Regions from separate parts of the Streptomyces sp. NEAU-W12 genome, predicted to be linked through region 2. Evidence: riboswitches for the same ligand, from Rfam matches in the RefSeq annotation. Region 2 holds a riboswitch; the other holds the start of a gene.

Region 1 (13,346 bases), on a different contig from region 2:
AGCACCCGCACCGCAGAGGCGGGGGTGTCCAGGCCGACGGCGTTGCCGACGCGCGAGTGCTTGGTCGGGTACGCGGTGAAGACCAGCGCGAGCTTCTTCTCGGCGTTCGCCTTGTGCTTCAGCGCCGCGTGCCGCACGGCGATCCCGGCGACGCGCGCGGCCCGCTCGGGGTCGGCGACGTAGACCGGGACGTCTTCGGGACCCTGCTCCTTGAAGGAGAACGGGACCGTGACCAGGCGGCCGTCGAACTCCGGGATGGCGACCTGCATCGCCGCGTCCATGGGGGAGAGGGCGGCGTCCGACGCCTCCCAGGCGGCCCGCGACGAGGTCAGGCACAGCCCCTGCAGCACCGGCACGTCCAGGTCGGCGAGGGCACCGATGTCCCAGGCCTCCTCGTCGCCGCCCGCCGACGCCTGCGAGGCGTGCGTGCCGCCGGCCGCGAGCACCGTGGCGACCAGTGTGTCCGCCCGTCCGAGGATCTCGTACAGTCCGGCGTCGGCGCCGCGCAACGAACCGCAGTACACCGGCAGGGCGTTGGCGCCGCACGCCTCGATCGCGTCGCACAGGGTGTCCACGAAGGCGGTGTTGCCGCTCAGTTCATGGGCCCGGTAGAAGAGCACGCCGACGGTCGGGCGGCCCTCCCGTACGGCGCGGGCGCCGTGGACGCCGTACTCCGGCATCTTCCGGGGCTGTTCGAACCCCTCGCCGGTGAGCAGGACGGTGTCCGACAGGAACCGGGCCAGCTCGGTCAGGTTGTCCGGGCCGCCCTCCACGAGGTACTTCAGCGCCTCCGCCACGACACCCGCGGGCACCGACGACTCGGCCATCAGCTCCGCGTCCGGCACGGTCTCCCCGCCGAGCAGCACCGTCGGGATCCCGGACGCCCTGAGCGCCGCGAGCCCGTCCTCCCAGGCACGCCTGCCGCCCAGCAGCCGTACGACGGCGAGGTCCGCGCCGTCCAGCAGCGCGGGCAGCCCGGCCGTCACGTCCACGCGGGTCGGGTTGCCGATCCGGTAGGACGCGCCGGTGGCGGCGCGGGCCGCCAGCAGATCGGTGTCGGCGGTCGACAACAACAACACTGTGCTCATGCAGGCGCTCCCGGTGGAATGAAAGGCAGTCCTTGCGGCGCGCCGGACTCGATGAGCCGCCACAGCGCGTCCGTGTCCGCGTGCTGTTCGATCAGGTCGCCGAGCCGGTCGAGCTGCTCCTCGCGCAGCGCGGCGAACGAGGTGTCGGGGGCCGGCACGAAACGGCGCCCCGCGGCGGCGGCCACCTCGCGCAGGAAGGCCCGGCGGAAACCGTCCGACTCCAGCGAGCCGTGCCAGTGCGTGCCCCAGGCCGCTTCGACCCGGCAGCCGTCCAGGCCGTGCCCTCGCTCGTCGGAGAGGAACACCTCACCTCCCCGCACGTCGGCGACCCCGTGATGGATCTCGTAGCCCTCGACGGGCTCCCCGAGGGCCTGCCCGACGGGCCGTGCGAGCGTCTTCTCCCGCGCGAACCGGACCCGTACGGGCAGGATGCCGAGCCCGTCGACCCGGCCGGCGCGGCTCTCCACGTCGTCCTCGATGCGCTCGCCGAGGATCTGGAAGCCGCCGCAGATCCCGAGCACGGGCCGCCCCTCGGCCGCCCGCCGTCTCAGCGCGTCGGCGAGTCCGCGCTCCCGCAGCCACTGGAGCGCCCGTACGGTGCCGCGCGTGCCCGGCACCACCACGAGGTCGGCGTCGGCCAGTTCCTCGGGCCGGTCCACGAAGCGGACCACGACGCCCGGTTCGGCGGCCAGCGCGTCCACGTCCGTGAAGTTGGACATCAGCGGCACCGCGCACACGGCGACCCGCAGCACGTCCTCGCCGACCGGCGCGGTGACCGCGGACTCCCGCACGGCGCCCCGCAGGGACACGGCCAGCCCGTCCTCCTCGTCGATGCCGAGCCCGTGGCGGAAGGGCAGCACGCCGTAGGTGCGCCGCCCGGTCAGACCGTGCAGCATGTCCAGGCCCGGTTCGAGGAGTGACACATCGCCCCGGAACTTGTTCACCAGGAACCCGGCGACCAGTTCCTGGTCCTCGGGGGAGAGCAGCGCGACGGTGCCGAAGAAGGAGGCGAAGACGCCGCCGCGGTCGATGTCGCCGACGACGAGGACGGGGAGCCCGGCGTTCCTCGCGATCCCCATGTTGACGATGTCGGTGCGCCGCAGATTTATCTCGGCCGGGCTGCCGGCCCCTTCACAGATCACCGCGTCATACGTGCCCCGCAACTGCGCGAGACAGTCCAGCACCGTGCCCAGGAGCTGCTGCTGCCGCCCGCCGTGGTAGCCGCGCGCGCTCAGCTCGCCGACCGCCCGGCCCAGCAGGACGACCTGGCTGCTCCGTTCCCCGCCGGGCTTGAGCAGCACCGGGTTCATCAGCGCGTGCGGCTCCACCCGGCAGGCCTGGGCCTGCATGGCCTGCGCCCGGCCGATCTCGGCGCCCTCCCGCGTCACGAACGAGTTCAGCGACATGTTCTGCGCCTTGAACGGCGCGACCTTGACGCCCTGCCGTACGAGCCACCGGCAGATCCCGGCGGTCACCACGCTCTTGCCGGCGTCCGATGTCGTACCGGCGACCAGCAGGCCCCCACCGCTCATGACGTACGTCCCTTCCCACGGTTCCCACGGCGTGCCGTCCGCATCACCGACCGTGTCACCGCTCGCACCGCGGGCCGTGCGACGGCGCCGGCACCGAGCGCCAGCCAGCCGATGCGGCGCGAGAGCCGCACCGCGCGGTCGATGTCCGCCACGGTCACGGCACGGCCGCCGCCGTTGAGGACGGGCCGGTGCTCGACCCGCCCGGCGTAGGACAGCGTCCCGCCGAGCCGCACGCCGAGCGCGCCCGCGAAGGACGCCTCCACGGGCCCTGCGTTGGGACTCGGATGACCGGCGGCATCCGCGCGCCAGGCCCGCACCGCTCCCCGGGGGTCCGGCCCGGCCGCCGAGGCGAGGACGGCGGTCAGTCGCGCTCCGGGCCACCCGGCGACGTCGTCGAGGCGCGCGGAGGCCCAGCCGTACCGCAGGTGGCGGGGGGACCTGTGGCCGACCATGGCGTCCAGGGTGTTGACGGCCCGGAACCCGAGCAGCCCCGGCACACCGGCGACGGCCCCCCACACCAGGGCGCCCACCACGGCGTCGGAGGTGTTCTCGGCGACGGACTCCACGACCGCGCGGGCGATCCCGTCGGCGTCCAGCGCCTGCGGGTCCCGCCCGCACAGGTGCGGCAGCCGTGCCCGCGCCGCCGCGAGGTCCCCGGACTCCAGGGCGCGCCCGACGGCGCGGGCCTCTTGGGCCAGCGACGTCCCTCCGACGACGGCCCAGGTGGCCGCGCCGGTCAGGGCCACCGAGGCGGCGGGGGAGGACCGTACGCAGCGTGCGGCCAGGCTCCCCAGAGCGACGGCCCCGCCGACGCAGACGGCGGTGTGCAGCGCGCCCCGGCCCCGGTCGTCCCGCCACAGCATGTGTTCCACGGCAGCCGCGGCCCGTCCGAAAGCGGCGACCGGATGCCCGCGGCGGGGATCGCCGAGGAGGAGGTCGCCGAGGAGGCCGGCAGCGGCGCCGTACGCGAACGCGCGATCGCCACCCATGGGTTCAACCGGGGAGGGATCCGGTGCGGGCGGTGGCCCCGAGCGGGGGCGGGGTGTCGCTGGTCGACCTCGACAGGCAGCCGGGCATGGCGATATGTCCTCACTCAGGGTGTCCGCGCCCTGGTTCGACGAGACCGGCGGCGAGAGTTCCTGGCTCCCGGGGTGGTTCACCCCGGTGACAGTGGCGGGACCGCGCCGGAATCGCACCGGCTTCCTCTCCTGCCGCCCGTATTGGCTCCGGCAGTCCACCATGGTCCGGAAGAACCGTCAACTTGCCGTTGACCTGCGGGGCTGAAGTGTGCCGAGGCCCACAGAGGGCTTCCGGGGGGTGAACCCCGAAGGCGGCACGGGCACGACGAACGGGCGGTGCGGAGGCGACGCGCCCCGCACCGCCCGTCGGACGGGCCGTCAGGCCATGATCAGGTAGATCCCGTACGCCACCGCCGCCGCGCACGCCGCGAAGCAGGCGTAGGCGCCGGTGACCGCGAGGACCGCGGACCCGCCCCGGGCCGCGGCCCGTTCACGGCGGGACAGGCCGGTGATGCCCAGGGTGAACAGGGCCACCAGGGCCACGGTGACCACGAGGCTGACGCCGAAGACGGAACCGAGGGCGGCCCAGTCGATCTTCATGGTGCTCTTCTTCCTTCGCGTCCTGCTGGGGGGTCAGACCGTGGTCCTGGCCGGAGGGGCCGTCGGGTCGGCGGGGGCCGGGACGGTGGCCGAGAGCTCGTCGCTCACGTGGCCCGCCGGCGGGGTGGCCACCGCGGCCATGGCCGCGGTCACGACGCCGCCCTGCTCCTCGTCCGTCTCGTCGGTGCCGTTCACGTTGGTGTGGTCGACGACCTCGCGCCGGGAGATCTTCCAGATCGCCGCGCTGGATCCGACCAGGAAGACGGCGACGAGGGCGGTGCCCCAGCCGCCGAAGCCGCAGACCCACTCGGCGATCGCCGCGACCAGGGCCGCCGCCGGCAGCGTCAGACCCCAGGCGACGAACATCCGGGTGGCCGTCGACCAGCGGACCACACCGCCCTTGCGGCCCAGGCCCGCACCCATCACCGAACCGGAGACCGAGTGCGTGGTGGACAGGGAGAAACCGAGGTGGGAGGAGGCCAGGATGACCGTCGCGGCGCTCGTCTGGGCGGCGAAGCCCTGCTGCGGCTGGAGGTCGGTCAGGCCCTTGCCCATGGTGCGGATGATGCGCCAGCCGCCGAGGTAGGTGCCGAGCGCGATGGCGATGCCCGCGGAGAGGATGACCCACATCGGCGGGTCGGAGTCCGGGGCGAGGGTGCCGCCGGCGACCAGGGCCAGGGTGATGATGCCCATGGTCTTCTGGGCGTCGTTGGTGCCGTGGGCCAGGGAGACCAGGCCGGCCGAGGCGATCTGTCCGGCCCGGTACCCCTTCTCGGAGGCCTTGCTGTCGGCCGACCGGCGGCCCATGCGGTAGGTCAGCCGGGTCGCGAACATCGCGGCCAGGCCGGCGACCAGCGGCGCGGCGATCGCGGGGATCAGCACCTTGGTGACCAGGACGTCGCCGTGCACCGCGCCGAAGCCCGCCGAGGCGACGGTGGCGCCGATCAGGCCGCCCATCAGGGCGTGCGAGGAACTGGACGGCAGACCGACCAGCCAGGTCAGGAGGTTCCAGAGGATCGCGCCGACCAGTGCGGCGAAGATGACCTCGGGACGGATGCCGGCCTCGTCGACGAGGCCCTTGGAGATCGTGTTGGCGACCTCCACGGAGAGGAAGGCGCCCACCAGGTTGAGGACGGCGGACATGGCCACCGCCACCTTGGGCTTGAGAGCACCGGTCGAAATGGTCGTCGCCATCGCGTTCGCGGTGTCGTGGAAACCGTTCGTGAAATCGAACGCGAGTGCGGTTACCACCACAATCGCGAGGATCAGCGAGAAGCTTTCCATTTACCCAGGCAATCGTTCGAAGTCATTGGCGCGTTGAACGTAGGCAACCTGGATGAACGGAAGATGAACTGGGATGGGCATTGGGGTGACTGTGATGAATCCGACGGCTCCATGGCCGGCCGGAGACGGGTGCGGACGGGCAGTCGGGGGCGGAAGGCACGCCGTTGAAGAGATTCCGGTCACCCGGCAGGATCACGGCATGGCTGAGCGACAGGTCGACCGGCGGGGCGCGAGGAAGCGGCGGGGGCGGCAGGCGAGCGACGAGGAGGCCCGCGCCTGGACCGTCCTCGTCGGGACGGCCCGCAGGACCGTCGCGGACGGGCTCGTCGTCGGGACCTCCGGCAACGTCTCCCTGCGGGTGGGGGAGACCGTGCTGGTCACCCCCTCCGGCGTGCCCTACGACCGGCTGGCGCCGGACGACGTCACCGGCGTCGACCTCACCGGCCGGCAGGTCCTCGGCACCCTGGTCCCGACCAGCGAGCTGCCCATGCATCTCGCGGTGTACCGCACGACCGGCGCCCGCGCGGTGGTGCACACCCACGCCGTGCACGCGACGGCCGTCTCCACGCTCGTCGACGAACTCCCCCCGATCCACTACATGGCCGCCGCGCTCGGCGGCCCCGTACGGGTGGCCCCGTACGCGACCTACGGCACCGACGAACTGGCCGGGAACATGCTGCGCGCCCTCGAGGACCGCACCGGCTGCCTCCTCCAGAACCACGGCACCGTCACCCACGGCACGACCCTCGACCAGGCCTACGACCGCACCGCCCAGCTGGAGTGGATGTGCAGGCTCTGGCTGACCGCCTCGTCCGTCCCCGGCCGCTCCCCGAACCTCCTGTCGGCCGACCGGCTCGCAGAGGTCACGCACCGCCTGCAGAGCTACGGCCAGTACGGCTGACCGGCGGGCGGCGGTGGCGGCCGCCCGGAGCGGCCGGCCGCCACTGGCGTCTCCACCGGTGGGGCGTCCACCGGTGGGGCGTCCACCGGCCGGGTGGCTGGTTTCCGGGCCTGCCGGCCGGCGGAAGCCCCCCGGACCGGCCGCGGGCTCACGGGTCCACGGGCAGCGAGGCCGGACCGGCCGGTATCGGAGGGCGCCGGTGGTGTGGCCCGGAGCGGCCGGCCGCCGGCGGCGTCTCCCGCGGCGGGGCGTCCACCGGCGGGGCGACCGCGCGACCGCGACCGCGCCCTCGGCGGCTCGGCGCCCCGGCGTCCGGGCGCCCCGGTTGCCGCCCGGCCCGGTGCCTCGGCGTACCCGGCAGTCCGGTCCCGGGCAACCGCCGGGGTGGCCGGGCGGCCGGTCCGCCGGGACACTGAGTGGGTGCGTACTGTCAGAGCGACGGCCGCTGCCGTCACCGCCGTGATAGGGGCCTCCGCCGCCGCGGTGGCGGTCGGCAGGCTTGCCAGCGACGCAGCCCTCAAGGCGCCGCCGGGCAGACCCCTGCCCACCGAGCCCCGGCTCACCGTGCACGGCATCGCCGCCGGACAGGTCACCCTCACCCGCCACCTCGCCGCGCTGCGGCCCGGTCGCTACGGCCTCGCCGGTGACGGCGCACACGCGGTCGTCGGACCCGTCCTGGACGGCGTTCCGTCCTCCGCCGACACCGTCGTACGCCGGGTCGAACGCGTCGTACGGGGCACGCTCGAGCCCGGCGACCGGGTCCGGTTCACCCCGAACCTCTACGTCGGCGACCCGGGGGCCGCCCTGGGCCTGGACCACACCGACGTGGACGTCCCCGGCGAACTCGGCCCCCTCCCCGCCTGGTTCGTGCCGGGCGTCCGGGACACCTGGGTGCTGGCGGTGCACGGACTCGGCACCACCCGGGAACACACCATGAACCTCATGGAGTTCCTGCACCGGCACCACTTCCCGGTGCTCGCCCCCGCCTACCGGGGCGACCGGTGTGCGCCGCGCTCGCCCGACGGCCTCGGCCACCTCGGCGAGACCGAGTGGCGCGACCTCGACGCGGCGATCAGGTACGCGGTGGACGCCGGCGCCCGGCAGGTCGTCCTGCTCGGCTGGTCCACCGGCGCGACCATGGCACTGCGCGCCGCCGCCCGCTCCGGGCTGCGCGACCACGTCGCCGGGCTGGTCCTCGACTCCCCGGTGCTCAGCTGGGAATCGACGCTCCGGGCCCTCGCCACCGCCCGCCGTACGCCCGGCGCGCTGCTGCCGCTGGCGGTCCGCGCGGCCCAGGGCCGCACCGGCCATCCCGGCCACCACCACGGTGGTCATCACCCGGGCGCCCCGGGGCCGGAGCGCGTCGGCGTTCCCACGCTGATCGTCCACGGCCCCGGCGACACGGTGGCCCCCTGGCTGCCCTCCCGCCGCCTGGCCGCCGCCCAGCCCAACACGGTCACCCTGCACACGGTCGACAACGCTCCGCACGGCGCGATGTGGAACGCCGACCCGCACACCTACGAAGAGGCGCTGCGCCGCTTCCTCACCCCTTTCATGTGACCGCCGGGCACCGCGCCGGCCACCCCGGCGGCGGCCCGCGGGACGGCCGCGGCCGCCGCTCCGCGGGCCGCCGCCGGGATTCCGCTCCGCGGCGTGTCCCCGGCCTCTCCCGGCCCGTTTCCCTCCTCCGACCGTCCGTGCGCCCCGGTGCGTCGGCCTTCCCCCTCGCCGCGTATGACATTCCGTTTGGGTTTTCGGACCGTCAACCGCGAGACTGCACCCGTGACGTCCCGTATCCCGCGCGACTCCAGACTTCGACTTGTCCGCCCGCGACCCCTGGCCGCCGCCCCCAGGGCGATGAACCAACAGCGCTCGCGCCGCCCCGCGCCACGCCCGCCGGAAGGCACACCGGCCCCCGCGGAGCTGGCCCGCATGGCGCGCTCCGGTCTGGCCGGTGCGGCCCGCGTCGCCCGCTGGGCCGACGCGGCCCTGGGCCCCGGCCGGGGCAGCGCCACCGCCACCGGCCAGGCCATCCTCTCCGACGCGACCGCCGAATGGGCGGCCGACGAGCTGGGCCTGACCCCGGCTCAGGTCCGCGCCGACTGGGACACGGCCCGGCTCGCCGGCCTGGTCGAGGTGCACGGCGACACCGCCCGCCCCGGCTGGCGGCTGCGCGCCTGGAACCGCGACGACAGCGCCGTGCTGCGCGGCTGGGTCGCTCTGTTCGACGCCTGGTCGCTCGCCCACCCGGAGCCCGAGGGCCATGAGCCCGCCGCCGTGAGCGAGGTCGTCTCGGCCATGCCGCAGGTGCTCTCCTTCCTCCAGCTGTCGGCCGGCCCGGTTCCCGTCCCGCAGCTTCTCGACCTCCTGCAGCAGCGGGTCACCGAACTGCGCACGGAACGCTGCGAGGTCGACTACGGGCCCCGCTCCTCCGGCCCCGCCCACCCCGAGCCGTCGCCCGAGGCCCTGCCCGAGCCCCGGCTCGGACCGGCGGCGCCCGTCCTCGCGCCCCCCTCCGCCCCCACCGGGCCGGGTGCCGACGCCGCCGCGCTCGCCCCGCTCCTCGACTGGGCCCTGTGCGCCCTCGCCGCCGTGGGCGCTCTCACCTACGGCGAGGGACAGGCCACCCTCACCCCGCTCGGCAGCTGGGCGGTCTGGGTCAAGCTGGAGCAGATCTGCGTCGCCGCCCAGAGCCCCGCCGGAAACATCGAGCAGGGTGCCGAGGACATGCTCCGCGGCTGCGCCCAGCTGCGTCCCAACGCCGCCCGCGCCGAGTACCGCGCCTGGCTCGCCGCCCGGCCGGTGGGCAGCGCCGTCACCCAACTGCTCGACGCCGCCCGCGGCGAGGACGCCCTGCTGCGCGGCCTCGCCTTCGAGGCGCTGCGGGTCGTCGGTGCCCCCGCCGAACCCGAGGTCCGCGCCGTCCACGACGAGCCGACCCTGCGGCCCTACGCCCTGCTGTGGCTCGCCGAGCACGACGGCGCCGACCCCGAGGAGGCCCACGAGGTCCTCACCCGGTCGGAGGCCACCTGGCTGTGGGTGGACACCGCCGCGGCGGTCGCCGACCACGGGGAGGCTCCGCTGCTGGTACGGCATCTGGAGTCCGCGGTCCAGCCCACGGTCCCCGCGCTGCTGAACGAGGTGCGTGCCGTCGGACACCCGCGCACCGTCCAGGTCCTGGTCGCCCTGGCCGCCGCGCACCCCGACCCGGCCCTGGCCAAGGCCGTCCGCCGGGCCGCCTTCCAGGTGCACACCGGAAGCTGACACCGGCACCCCGCGCGTCCCGCAGGACCGCCCGCACGTCCCGCACAGGACCGCCCGCGCGGTCCTGCGGGACGTCGGCCGCCCCGACGCTCCCCGCCCCTCGGCGCGGCCCCCCGCGCAGCCCTCCCCGCTCACACCCCCGTCTCGGGCGCGTACGTGCCGAAGCTCCAGATGGTGCCCTCGATGTCGCGGGCCATGTAGTCCCGCGAGCCGTGGTCCTGGTCCGTCGGGGGCATCAGGATCTCCGCGCCCTGCTCGACCGCCCGCCGGTGATGCGCGTCCACGTCGTCCACGACGACGTAGACCCCGACCGGACCCGAGCCCTCCATCGCCTTGTCGAACGCGCTGCCGGTGCCCTTGGATCCCAGCATCACCGCGCCGTTTCCCTGCACCAGTTCGGCGTGGGCCACGCCGCCGCCCTCGTCCTCGTACACGGACAGTTCGGTGAACCCGAAGGCCTCGGTGAGCTGCCGGATCGCCGCCTTCGCGTCCGCGTACAGCAGGGCCGGAAAGATGCTCGGACGCCCGCCGCCCGTGCCTGCCATGGTCATCACCCCTTGTGTCCCACAACCGGACAATCACCGGAAGATCGCCAGAAATTCGACCTGTCGCCCAGTCTGGCACCCCCCACCGACAACGCCCCCGGCCCGCCGGGCCGGGGGCGCCGCACATCCGCGCGCCGGAAAAGAGGTTGCGCGGCCCCGTTAGAATGGCTCCCATGGCCATTCTCCTCGCGCATTAGACGGCGGGAACGCCCTCAGCCGCCCACCGCCACCCAACGCCCTGGAGCCTGTCCGTGATCTCCGCCTCCGGCATCGAGCTGCGCGCCGGTGCCCGTGTCCTCCTCGAGAGCGCCACCTTCCGTATCGCCAAGGGCGACCGCATCGGCCTGGTCGGCCGCAACGGCGCCGGCAAGACCACCCTCACCAAGGTCCTCGCCGGCCAGGGCGTCCCCGCCGCCGGCAACGTCACCCGCTCCGGCGAGGTCGGCTACCTCCCCCAGGACCCCCGCACCGGCGACCTCGACGTGCTCGCCCGCGACCGCGTCCTGTCCGCCCGCGGGCTGGACACCCTGATCCGCAAGATGCGCGAGAACGAGCAGCGCATCGCCAACGGCCAGGGCGCCACCCGTGACAAGGCGCTCAGGCAGTACGAGCGCCAGGAGACCGAGTTCCTCACCAAGGGCGGGTACGCCGCCGAGGCCGAGGCCGCCACCATCGCCGCCGCGCTCAACCTGCCCGACCGGGTGCTCGGCCAGCCGCTGCACACGCTCTCCGGCGGTCAGCGCCGCCGTATCGAGCTGGCCCGCATCCTGTTCTCCGACGCGGACACGCTGCTGCTCGACGAGCCGACCAACCACCTCGACGCCGACTCGATCGTCTGGCTGCGCGACTACCTCAAGACCTACCGCGGCGGCTTCATCGTCATCTCCCACGACGTCGACCTGGTCGAGACGGTCGTCAACAAGGTGTTCTACCTGGACGCCAACCGCTCCACGATCGACATCTACAACATGGGCTGGAAGCTCTACCAGCAGCAGCGCGAGGCCGACGAGAAGCGCCGCAAGCGCGAGCGGCAGAACGCCGAGAAGAAGGCCGCCGCCCTCAACGCCCAGGCCGACAAGATGCGCGCCAAGGCCACCAAGACCGTCGCCGCGCAGAACATGGCCCGCCGCGCGGAGCGCCTGCTGTCCGGCCTCGAAGGCGTCCGCCAGGCCGACAAGGTCGCCAAGCTGCGCTTCCCCGAGCCGTCCCCCTGCGGCAGGACCCCGCTGACCGCCGAGGGCCTGTCGAAGTCGTACGGCTCGCTCGAGATCTTCACCGACGTCGACCTGGCCATCGACAAGGGCTCCCGCGTCGTCATCCTCGGTCTCAACGGCGCCGGCAAGACCACCCTGCTGCGCCTCCTCGGCGGAGTGGAGCAGCCCGACACCGGCACGGTCGTACCCGGCCACGGGCTCAAGCTCGGCTACTACGCCCAGGAGCACGAGACCCTCGACCGGGACCGCACGGTGCTGGAGAACATGCGCTCCGCCGCGCCCGACATGGACCTCGTCGAGGTCCGCAAGGTGCTCGGTTCGTTCCTGTTCTCCGGTGACGACGTCGACAAGCCCGCCGGTGTCCTCTCCGGCGGCGAGAAGACCCGCCTGGCGCTCGCGACCCTCGTGGTCTCCTCGGCGAACGTGCTCCTCCTCGACGAGCCCACCAACAACCTCGACCCGGCCAGCCGTGAGGAGATCCTCGGCGCGCTGCGCACCTACAAGGGCGCCGTCGTCCTGGTCACGCACGACGAGGGCGCCGTCGAGGCGCTCCAGCCGGAGCGGATCATCCTGCTGCCGGACGGCATCGAGGACCTGTGGGGCGCCGACTACGCGGACCTCGTCGCCCTCGCCTGAGCGGCCCCCGGACCGCCGGGCCCTCGGCGGGGGCCGGTCGCCGACCTGATCCACCGCGTATGGATCATTCGGCCCATCGGTGATCCATCATTCGTGTGAGATCCCCTCGTACCCAGGTGTGTCCTGCGCCGGTGCCGCGGCCGAGCCTCCGATCCTCCGGGGCTCGGCCGCGACACCGCTCTGACCTGGCACTTCACTGTGGAACCCGTCCGGTGGCGTGCGCGGCACCCCGTGGAATGCGTCGTTCCGCATGTGGGGATGCGCTCCTGTCGTCACCACCTCGTCGCACGGACCTTGCCGAATGGGTGGCCATCGGGCCCCAGAGGGGTGATCATGAGGGGACCAGAGCGCACTTCCCATGAGGAGGCACGGGTGGCCGAGACTCTGAAGAAGGGCAGCCGGGTGACCGGCGCCGCGCGCGACAAGCTCGCGGCAGACCTGAAGAAGAAGTACGACGCCGGTGCGAGCATCCGGGCGTTGGCCGAGGAGACCGGCCGCTCGTATGGCTTTGTGCACCGCATGCTCAGCGAGTCGGGTGTCACGCTCCGAGGGCGTGGCGGGGCGACCCGGGGTAAGAAGGCCGCTTCGGCCTGACCCTCCGGGCGCCCGCGATCCGAGGTGGCCACCCGGTCGGCCGACCGGCCGGGCGGGTGGTTACTGTGCAGTCACTTAGCTGTGCCGCAGGGCGGGTCCGGTCCCGCCGTACGGTACGGAGGACGACCGCACCCATCGGAGGCGCTCCATGGCTTCGCCCGCCCAGGACCTCGGTCCCGTACTCGACAAGGACGGCGTACGGCTCACCGTCGACGACGCGATCGCCACGGTGACGCTGACCAACCCGGCCAAGCGCAACGCGCAGAGCCCCGCTCTGTGGCGTGCGCTGACCGAGGCGGGCCGGCTGCTGCCGGGCTCCGTGCGTGTCGTGGTGCTCCGTGGCGAGGGGAAGTCCTTCTCCGCCGGGCTCGACCGCCAGATGCTCACCCCCGAGGGAATCGAGGGCGATCCGTCGTTCGTCGAGATGGCGCGCGGCAGTGAGGCCGATCTCGACGCGACCATCGCCGCCTACCAGGAGGCGTTCACCTGGTGGCGGCGCAGCGACATCGTGTCCGTCGCGGCCGTGCAGGGGCACGCCATCGGGGCCGGTTTCCAGCTGGCCCTGGCCTGCGACCTGCGGGTCGTCGCCGACGACGTCCAGTTCGCCATGCGCGAGACCGGTCTGGGGCTGGTCCCGGACCTGGCCGGCACGCATCCGCTGGTCGGGCT
Region 2 (6,600 bases):
GAACGACGTGAACATGTTGAGGACGACGTCGAAGCCGTCCGGCGCCTCGTACCGGCGCGCGTCGGCCCGTACGTAGGCGACCCGGGCGCCGGCGTCGGCCGACCGCTTGCGCGCCCGGTCCAGCATGGCCGGGCTGAGGTCCACTCCGGTCACCTCATGACCGCGGCGGGCGAGCGGCACGGTGAACACCCCCGGACCGCAGCACAGGTCCAGCACCCGCGATCCGGGCGGGAAGGACAGCAGGGGAGAGGTGTCCAGCAGCTCCTCGGCCTGCCGGTGGCGCTGCTCGGAGAAGAGGAAGTCGTGGAACTCGGTCCAGAAGTCATCGTCCTGGAACCCACCCGTCCGTGTCATGCCGCGTCAGCGCTCCTTCGTCGTTTCCGTGGGAGAGGTGCCGCTGTGGCCTGCGGTGGCGCAGCGGCAGGAGCAAAAGGGGAAGCAGGAGGCACTGAGCGGCGGCCAGGAGCCAGAACGAGCCGGTGTCCCCGGCCCGTTCGCCGAGACCGTACAGTTGCCCGCCCAGCAGACCGCTCGCGCAGGCGCCCAGGCCCGCGGCCAGCCGCTGCTGACCGAAGACCACGGCGTCGGAGCGGGCACTTCGGCGCAGTGCCTCCAGGTCGTTCTTCAGGAACAGCACGATGTCGCCCAGGGTGATCAGCGCACCGCCCGCAAGCAGTGCCGCACGGGTGCCGATCGCCAGGAGGGCCAGCCCGGCCGCCAGCCCCGTGAAACCGACGGCCAGGGCGAGGACGTACGGCGTGCGCCGGATCAGGCCGGAGGCGAGGGGCTGCACGACGACGACCAGCGTGAAGCAGAGCAGAAGCACCAGGCTGTAGAACTCGCTCGAGGCCCGCTCGACGGCGTACACCGCCAGGAAGTGCTGGAAGTGGAAGTAGAGGTAGAACGCCAGCGCGTTGGCGGCGAAAGGCACGACGGCCACACCGGCCAGGAGACCGCTGCGGCCGGTGTCCGGGGTGGAGGTCCCTTTCCCGTCCGCGTCGGGCAGCCGGGCGTGGCCCGCCGTGACCGCGAGGAACAGGGCCGTGACGGCCGCGAACAGCCAGCCGGGCGAGGACAGTACGAACGGCCCGGCGACCAGAGGGCCCACGGCCATGCCCGCGTTGAGCGCCGCGTTGCCCGCCGACAGGAACGCCGGACGACGTTCGTCGTCCACGCCGTGCACCAGGTACGCCTTGTTGGCCGGCAGGTAGAGCGCGGCGCCGCAGCACGTCAGGATCAGCGCGCCGACAGCCAGCGGCGGCCAGCGCAACGCCATCAGCAGGCCGACGAAACCGGCCGTGCGGACCAGGAGCGCCCACAGCATCGTGCGGCGCAGCCCGATCCGGTCCGCCAGCGCCCCGCCCACGATGCCGCCGGAGAACTGCACGAGGGAGGCCACGGCGAGGACGGCGCCGACCGCGCCGAGATTCATACCGAGCCGTTCATGCAGGAAGACCGACATGAACGGCAGGACCATGAAGCTGCCGAGCGGAATCAGGAAGGAGCTGAGCAGCAGGAAGCGCGGCGGGCCGTCGAGCGGGAACAGCCCGGTCCGCGGGCCCGCCTCCCGCGCGGTGCGGTCAGCCACCGGAGACCTTCCGTCCGGCGCGGTCGGGGAACGGGTGGGTGAGCACGCGCAGGGCGTTGGCCGCGGCCACCGCCCGGTGTGTGGCGAGCTCGGCCGTCTCGGCCTCGGCGTAGACGATGCCCGCGTACCCGCGGCTGTCGCCCAGGTGCTCGACGGGGTCGCCGATCCGCTTGACCGGGTACCAGGCCGGCGCTCCCGGCATGTCCGCCAGGCGGTCGAGCCCGGCGACCCCGGTGAAGACGCCGGGTGCGGCCGGGTACCCCAGGACGAAGGCCACGGCCGGACCACCGGGCGGCGCGGCGTCGATCAGGCGGGGCCGGCGGCCGAGAGCGGTCTCGACCATCGCCTCGTACACGTTGATGCCGAGCGCCCGGCACATGCCCTCGCCGACCAGCGCGCCGCCGATCCGGGGATTGACCTCCACCACCTCCGGGCCGTCGGCGGTCAGCACGAACTCGACGTGTGCGAAGCGGTCGGTGTACCCCAGGGCGGCCAGCACCTCACCGAGCCACTCCTCCAGCGACGCCCGCAGGTCCTCCGGGAGGGCCACGGGGAAGGCGGTGATCTCCTCACGGAAGTGCGGTTCCGGTGACATGAGTCTGCTGGCGACGCCGAGCAGGCGGGTGCGGCCCGCCCAGGTGAGGGTTTCGGCGCTGTACACCGGGCCGCTGAAGTAGGGCTCGGCGAACAGCCGGCCCTTCAGGTGCCGCCCGGCCGCCTCGCCCAGGGCGGCGTCCAGTTCCCCCACGGTCCGGATCAGCCAGACGTTCTGGCTTCCGGTGCCCGCGGTGTCCTTGAGGACCGCGGGCAGTCCGGCCTCCCTGAGCAGCAGTTCCCGTGTGCCGGCCGCGGAGCCGGTGATCTCGACGGCTCGTCCGCGCGTGAGCCCGGCCTCGTGCAACCGGTCGCGTACGGCAGCCTTGTCCCGGGTCAGCCGCAGGACGGCGGGATCGAGGCCGGGCAGGCCGAAGCGGGCGGTGAGGTCGGCTCCGGCCAGGGTCCAGGTGTCGGTGGAACTGATCAGGCCGCGCAGGTCGCGGGTCCGGTGCAGCAGGCCGGCCACCCGCTCCACGTCGAAGGTGTCGGTCTCGAGGACGTCGAGGGAGTCGGCGGGCAGCCGGTCCAGTTCGTACGCGTACCAGGAGGGGTCCCGGGTCAGCAGCAGCAGGCGCTCGCCGAGCGTGTCGGCGGCGCGCACCAGGTGTCCGAGCCCGAAGGTCAGTGACTCCAGGCAGACCACGGTCATACGGCCCGCTCCTTCCCGTGCGCCGGGCAGGCGGTGCGCTGCCACGTCATCCTCGACCAGGGCATGGTCATCTCCTCCGGGGCGCGGACCTCGGCCGGTTTCAGCGCGGCGGGGTCCTGGGCCTCCGTGTGCCGGGCGAAGACGCGCTCGACGTAACGGTGTCCGGTGTCGGCGCCGACGACCAGGTGCAGCCGGTCGGGACGGCGGCGGGCCTCGTGCGTCGCGGCCAGGTAACCGGCGCCTGTGGAGAGCCCGGCGAAGACCGCGTGCTCGCGCAGCAGGGCGACCGCGCCGGACATCGCGTGGGTGAAGTCCATCCAGTGCACGGCGTCGTAGAGGTGGTGGCGGACGTTGTCGAAGACGATGGACGACCCGATGCCGGCGATGATGGCTTCGGGGTCGTGGTGGTCCTGGCTGCCGAAGGTGACGCTGCCGAAGGGCTGGACGCCCACCAGCCGGACAGAGGGGTCCGTGACCCGCAGACGTTCCACGATGCCGCCCGTCGACGCTCCCGACCCCACCCCGCCGACCACGGTCAGCGCGGTGCCCGGAAACGCCGCCGCGATCCGGTCGGCGACCTCGTGGTAGCCGAGGTAGTGGACGTCGTCGTGGTACTGGCGCATCCAGTGGAGGTCGGGGCGCCCGGCGAGCATCTCGCGCACCCGGCGCACCCGGAACTCCTGGTCGAGTCCGAGATCCCGTGAGGGCCGGACCTGTTCGACGGTGGCGCCGAGAATCTCCAGCTGGGCGAGCGTGGTGGCGTCGACGGTGGTGGACGCGACGATGTGACACCGCATGCCGTACCGGTGGCAGGCCAGTGCCAGCGCGTAGGCGTAGATGCCGCTGGAACTGTCGATCAGGGTCTGCCCCGGTCGGACCGTGCCCTGCTCGAGCAGGTGACGCACGGCGGTGAGCGCCGAGTAGATCTTCATGGACTCGAACCGGAGCAGGACCACTCCGTCGGCGAGCCGTACCAGGTCCGGAATTTTCAGGGCGTCGGCGATGTGGGGGTGGATCACCCGTAGCCTCCTTGGGCGAATGAGCACTGGTGGCCGAGCGAGTGGAAGAACGCGGACAGTTCGGACTTGACGTCGGCGTCCAGGCGCCGGGTGAAGAGGTAGCCGATCAGACAGCCGGTGTGCGCGACGAAGACCCCGTCGGCGCCGAACCGCTCGCGGTGGGCGAGGAGGCTGCCGAAAGCCGCCTTGGGCAGCACATCCTGGGATAACGTGGCGCTGACGGTCGCCGCACGGGCGACGGCGGCCGGGTCGCCCGAGGAGAAGCCCTTGAGGAGGTCGGTCAGGCACCGCTCGTACTCCTCCCCGCGTCGCCGGTAGTGCTCAAGCAGTCGTCCGGTGACGGCATGGGTGTCCACGGTGCCGGGCTCGGTGACGAAGGCGGTGTGGAAGCCGACGTCCGTGCCCAGCCTCCTCACCACCCGGTGCCGGCCGCTGAGGTGCAGCGCGAACTCGTCCAGGAAGACGCTGTCGGTGCGTTCGATCGCCGCCAGGATCCCGAGCACCACGTCCCCGTCACAGGGCAGAGAGAAAACGTGGAAGAGGCAGCGCAGGGTGGCCACGATGTCCGCGGTCGAACTGGCCATTCCCACGCCCACCCGCAGGTCGGAGTACGCGCTCCACTCGCCCGGCGGCAGGGTGAGGCCGTAGTGCTCCAGGAAGAGCCGGGCCGCGGCCACCGCCTTCTCGCCGAGCGGTGGTGGCTGCGGCGGACCGGCCGCAGCCCCCGGGGTGAAGTACACCCAGGAGTGGAGGTTCACGGGAAAGGACACCACCGCGATGTCCGGATCGGCACCTGCCCGCAGCGGTCCCTGGTACAGCTCGCCCAGGGTGCCGTGGCAGACACCGGACAGGGTGCCGCGGCCCGGCGGCCCCTGTTCCCCCCGGTCGCGCACGGCCGGGGCCGGCCCGGCCCGTCGCGGTCCGCCGGGCGGCGAGGCGTTCGTGAACCGGCACAGCCGGTGGGCGCTCGCTGGGTCACGCACGCGTTCTCCTCCGTCCCGAGCCCTGCACACCGGAAGGGAAGGAGGCGCGGTCACACGCAAGCCGTGCGACGTCCGCACCGCCGACCCAGTCCACGAGGTCACCGTGCACAGCCCGCGCATGACGCACGGGCGCAGCGGCAGGTTTTCGGACTCGTGGGCGCGCCCGCCGGACATCCGCGGACACCTACCGGCCGTCACTTCCCCGGCCCTGGCACGGGCCCAGTGTCGTTTGACGGCGTTCGTTCCCACTCACCGCTGCGGGACAGTCCCGGATTCCCACCGGGTTCCCTCTTGCGTCGCGCCACCGGACGTCCGGGCGGACGGGCGGCGCGAACCGGCTGCGCGGATCAGCGTAGAGGCACCCGCGCCCCGGCGACAGTGGGGGAACGGCGGTTGTCCTGAATGCGAGTGGTGCGGCAGCCGGGGCGGGGGAGCCGGGCGGTTGCGCGCGCGGGCTGTGCGGCGGTGGCGGATCCGCGGTGCCCACCGGGCCCGGTGAGGAGCCGGGGACGGCGGCCCGCAGCGGACCGGTGAGCTGCCGGCCTTCGCCGTCGCTCCGGGCTCTGGCCGGATCGGGTATCGGTGATGTGCCGTCCCCTCAGCCAGACTGGTTGCCCCACGACACACGCGCACCAACCCTGCGGTGCCAGTGCCCGGGAGGCCCCGATGCTGTCAGACGCGAATCCGGACGAAGACGGGACCGCCGCCCGGCCGGGACGAGAACGCCCGCCCGCCGACCGTGTCGCCCTGCGGGGTGATCTGCGCTCCGCGCTGCCCGACGCCACCGCGGCGGTGGTGGTCACGGCGGCCGTGTTCGTGTTCCTGTACGTGCGTGTGGGCTCGGGCGATTCCGACACGGTCGCGGTCATGCCGTTCATGGCCGACGCCGGTACCTACTGGATGTACCTGCTCAGCCAGGCGTTCGGGTGGTCGGGCCTGCTGTGGGCGTGGGGCACGGTGATGCTCGGACTGCTGCTGTCCGGACCGCGTCCCGCCCGGCTGCCGGTCTCCCGGCGGGTGCTGGAACGCTGGCACCGCACCACGAGCCTGACCACGATGGCCCTGATGCTCGCGCACGCGCTGATGTTCGCGGCGGAACTCGTCCGCTACGAGGCGGAGTCGGGCTGGGCCGAGCGGCTGTGGGCGGGCTTCGCGGACAGCTTCGTGCCGGGCTGGTACGACTCCGGGACCGGCAGGGTCGCCATCCCGCTCGGCCAGGGCGCCCTGTATCTGGCGATCCCCCTGGGCCTGTTGTTCTACGTCCGGCACCGCATCGGAGCGAACGCCTGGCGACGGCTGCACCGGTTCGTCGTCGTCGTGTACGTGCTGAGCGTGTGGCACACCCTGCTGTACGGGACCAACGTCTGGTACGGGGGGTGGCCGCGCACCGTGCTCTGGCTGCTGCAGCTGCCGGTCGCGGTACTCCTGCTGCTCCGGTTGCTGCGGCCGGCCCGCAGGGCCGAGCAACTGGGCACGCCCCGGGGACGCGGGGGGGTGGGCCGGCCGGCCTGGGCGGCGCGGGCGGGTGGACGGCTCGCAGCCGCAGCGGCCGTCGTCGGACTCCTTGTCGTCGTGGTGTCCGGCCGCGACGGAGGACGGGACCGTCCGGCCGAGCCGCCCGCGACGGCACCGCACGCCCAAGAGACGGAATGACGTTCCCGTCCGCGCACGACCCCGACGACCCGACGCGCACCGCGCGTTTGGCCCGGCCCGATTCCGTGAGCACCGCGCACGCCCTGTCCGCCCGGCCGGCCACCTCGGGGA

Evidence for each region. Region 2 has a riboswitch for cobalamin ahead of ORI94_RS06515 (hypothetical protein). Riboswitches for the same ligand answer to the same signal wherever they lie in the genome.
Region 1: another riboswitch for cobalamin. It lies ahead of ORI94_RS03955 (cobalamin biosynthesis protein); the one in region 2 lies ahead of ORI94_RS06515 (hypothetical protein).

What each region holds. Positions count from the first base shown of each region.
Region 1 is NZ_JAPJDM010000002.1:380,868-394,213, forward strand. Features, by position in the region: gene cobN (cobaltochelatase subunit CobN) at 1-1,088, opposite strand, end outside; gene ORI94_RS03950 (cobyric acid synthase) at 1,085-2,620, opposite strand; gene ORI94_RS03955 (cobalamin biosynthesis protein) at 2,617-3,609, opposite strand; cobalamin riboswitch at 3,731-3,893, opposite strand; gene ORI94_RS03960 (hypothetical protein) at 4,018-4,239, opposite strand; gene ORI94_RS03965 (inorganic phosphate transporter) at 4,273-5,523, opposite strand; gene ORI94_RS03970 (class II aldolase/adducin family protein) at 5,723-6,424, shown strand; gene ORI94_RS03975 (alpha/beta hydrolase) at 6,845-7,984, shown strand; gene ORI94_RS03980 (hypothetical protein) at 8,282-9,688, shown strand; gene ORI94_RS03985 (VOC family protein) at 9,820-10,233, opposite strand; gene ORI94_RS03990 (ABC-F family ATP-binding cassette domain-containing protein) at 10,485-12,083, shown strand; gene ORI94_RS03995 (helix-turn-helix domain-containing protein) at 12,456-12,677, shown strand; gene ORI94_RS04000 (enoyl-CoA hydratase/isomerase family protein) at 12,826-13,346, shown strand, end outside.
Region 2 is NZ_JAPJDM010000004.1:64,034-70,633, forward strand. Features, by position in the region: gene ORI94_RS06495 (class I SAM-dependent methyltransferase) at 1-354, opposite strand, end outside; gene ORI94_RS06500 (MFS transporter) at 323-1,588, opposite strand; gene ORI94_RS06505 (ATP-grasp domain-containing protein) at 1,581-2,834, opposite strand; gene ORI94_RS06510 (cysteine synthase family protein) at 2,831-3,853, opposite strand; gene ORI94_RS06515 (hypothetical protein) at 3,850-4,836, opposite strand; cobalamin riboswitch at 4,972-5,143, opposite strand; gene ORI94_RS06520 (ferric reductase-like transmembrane domain-containing protein) at 5,503-6,489, shown strand.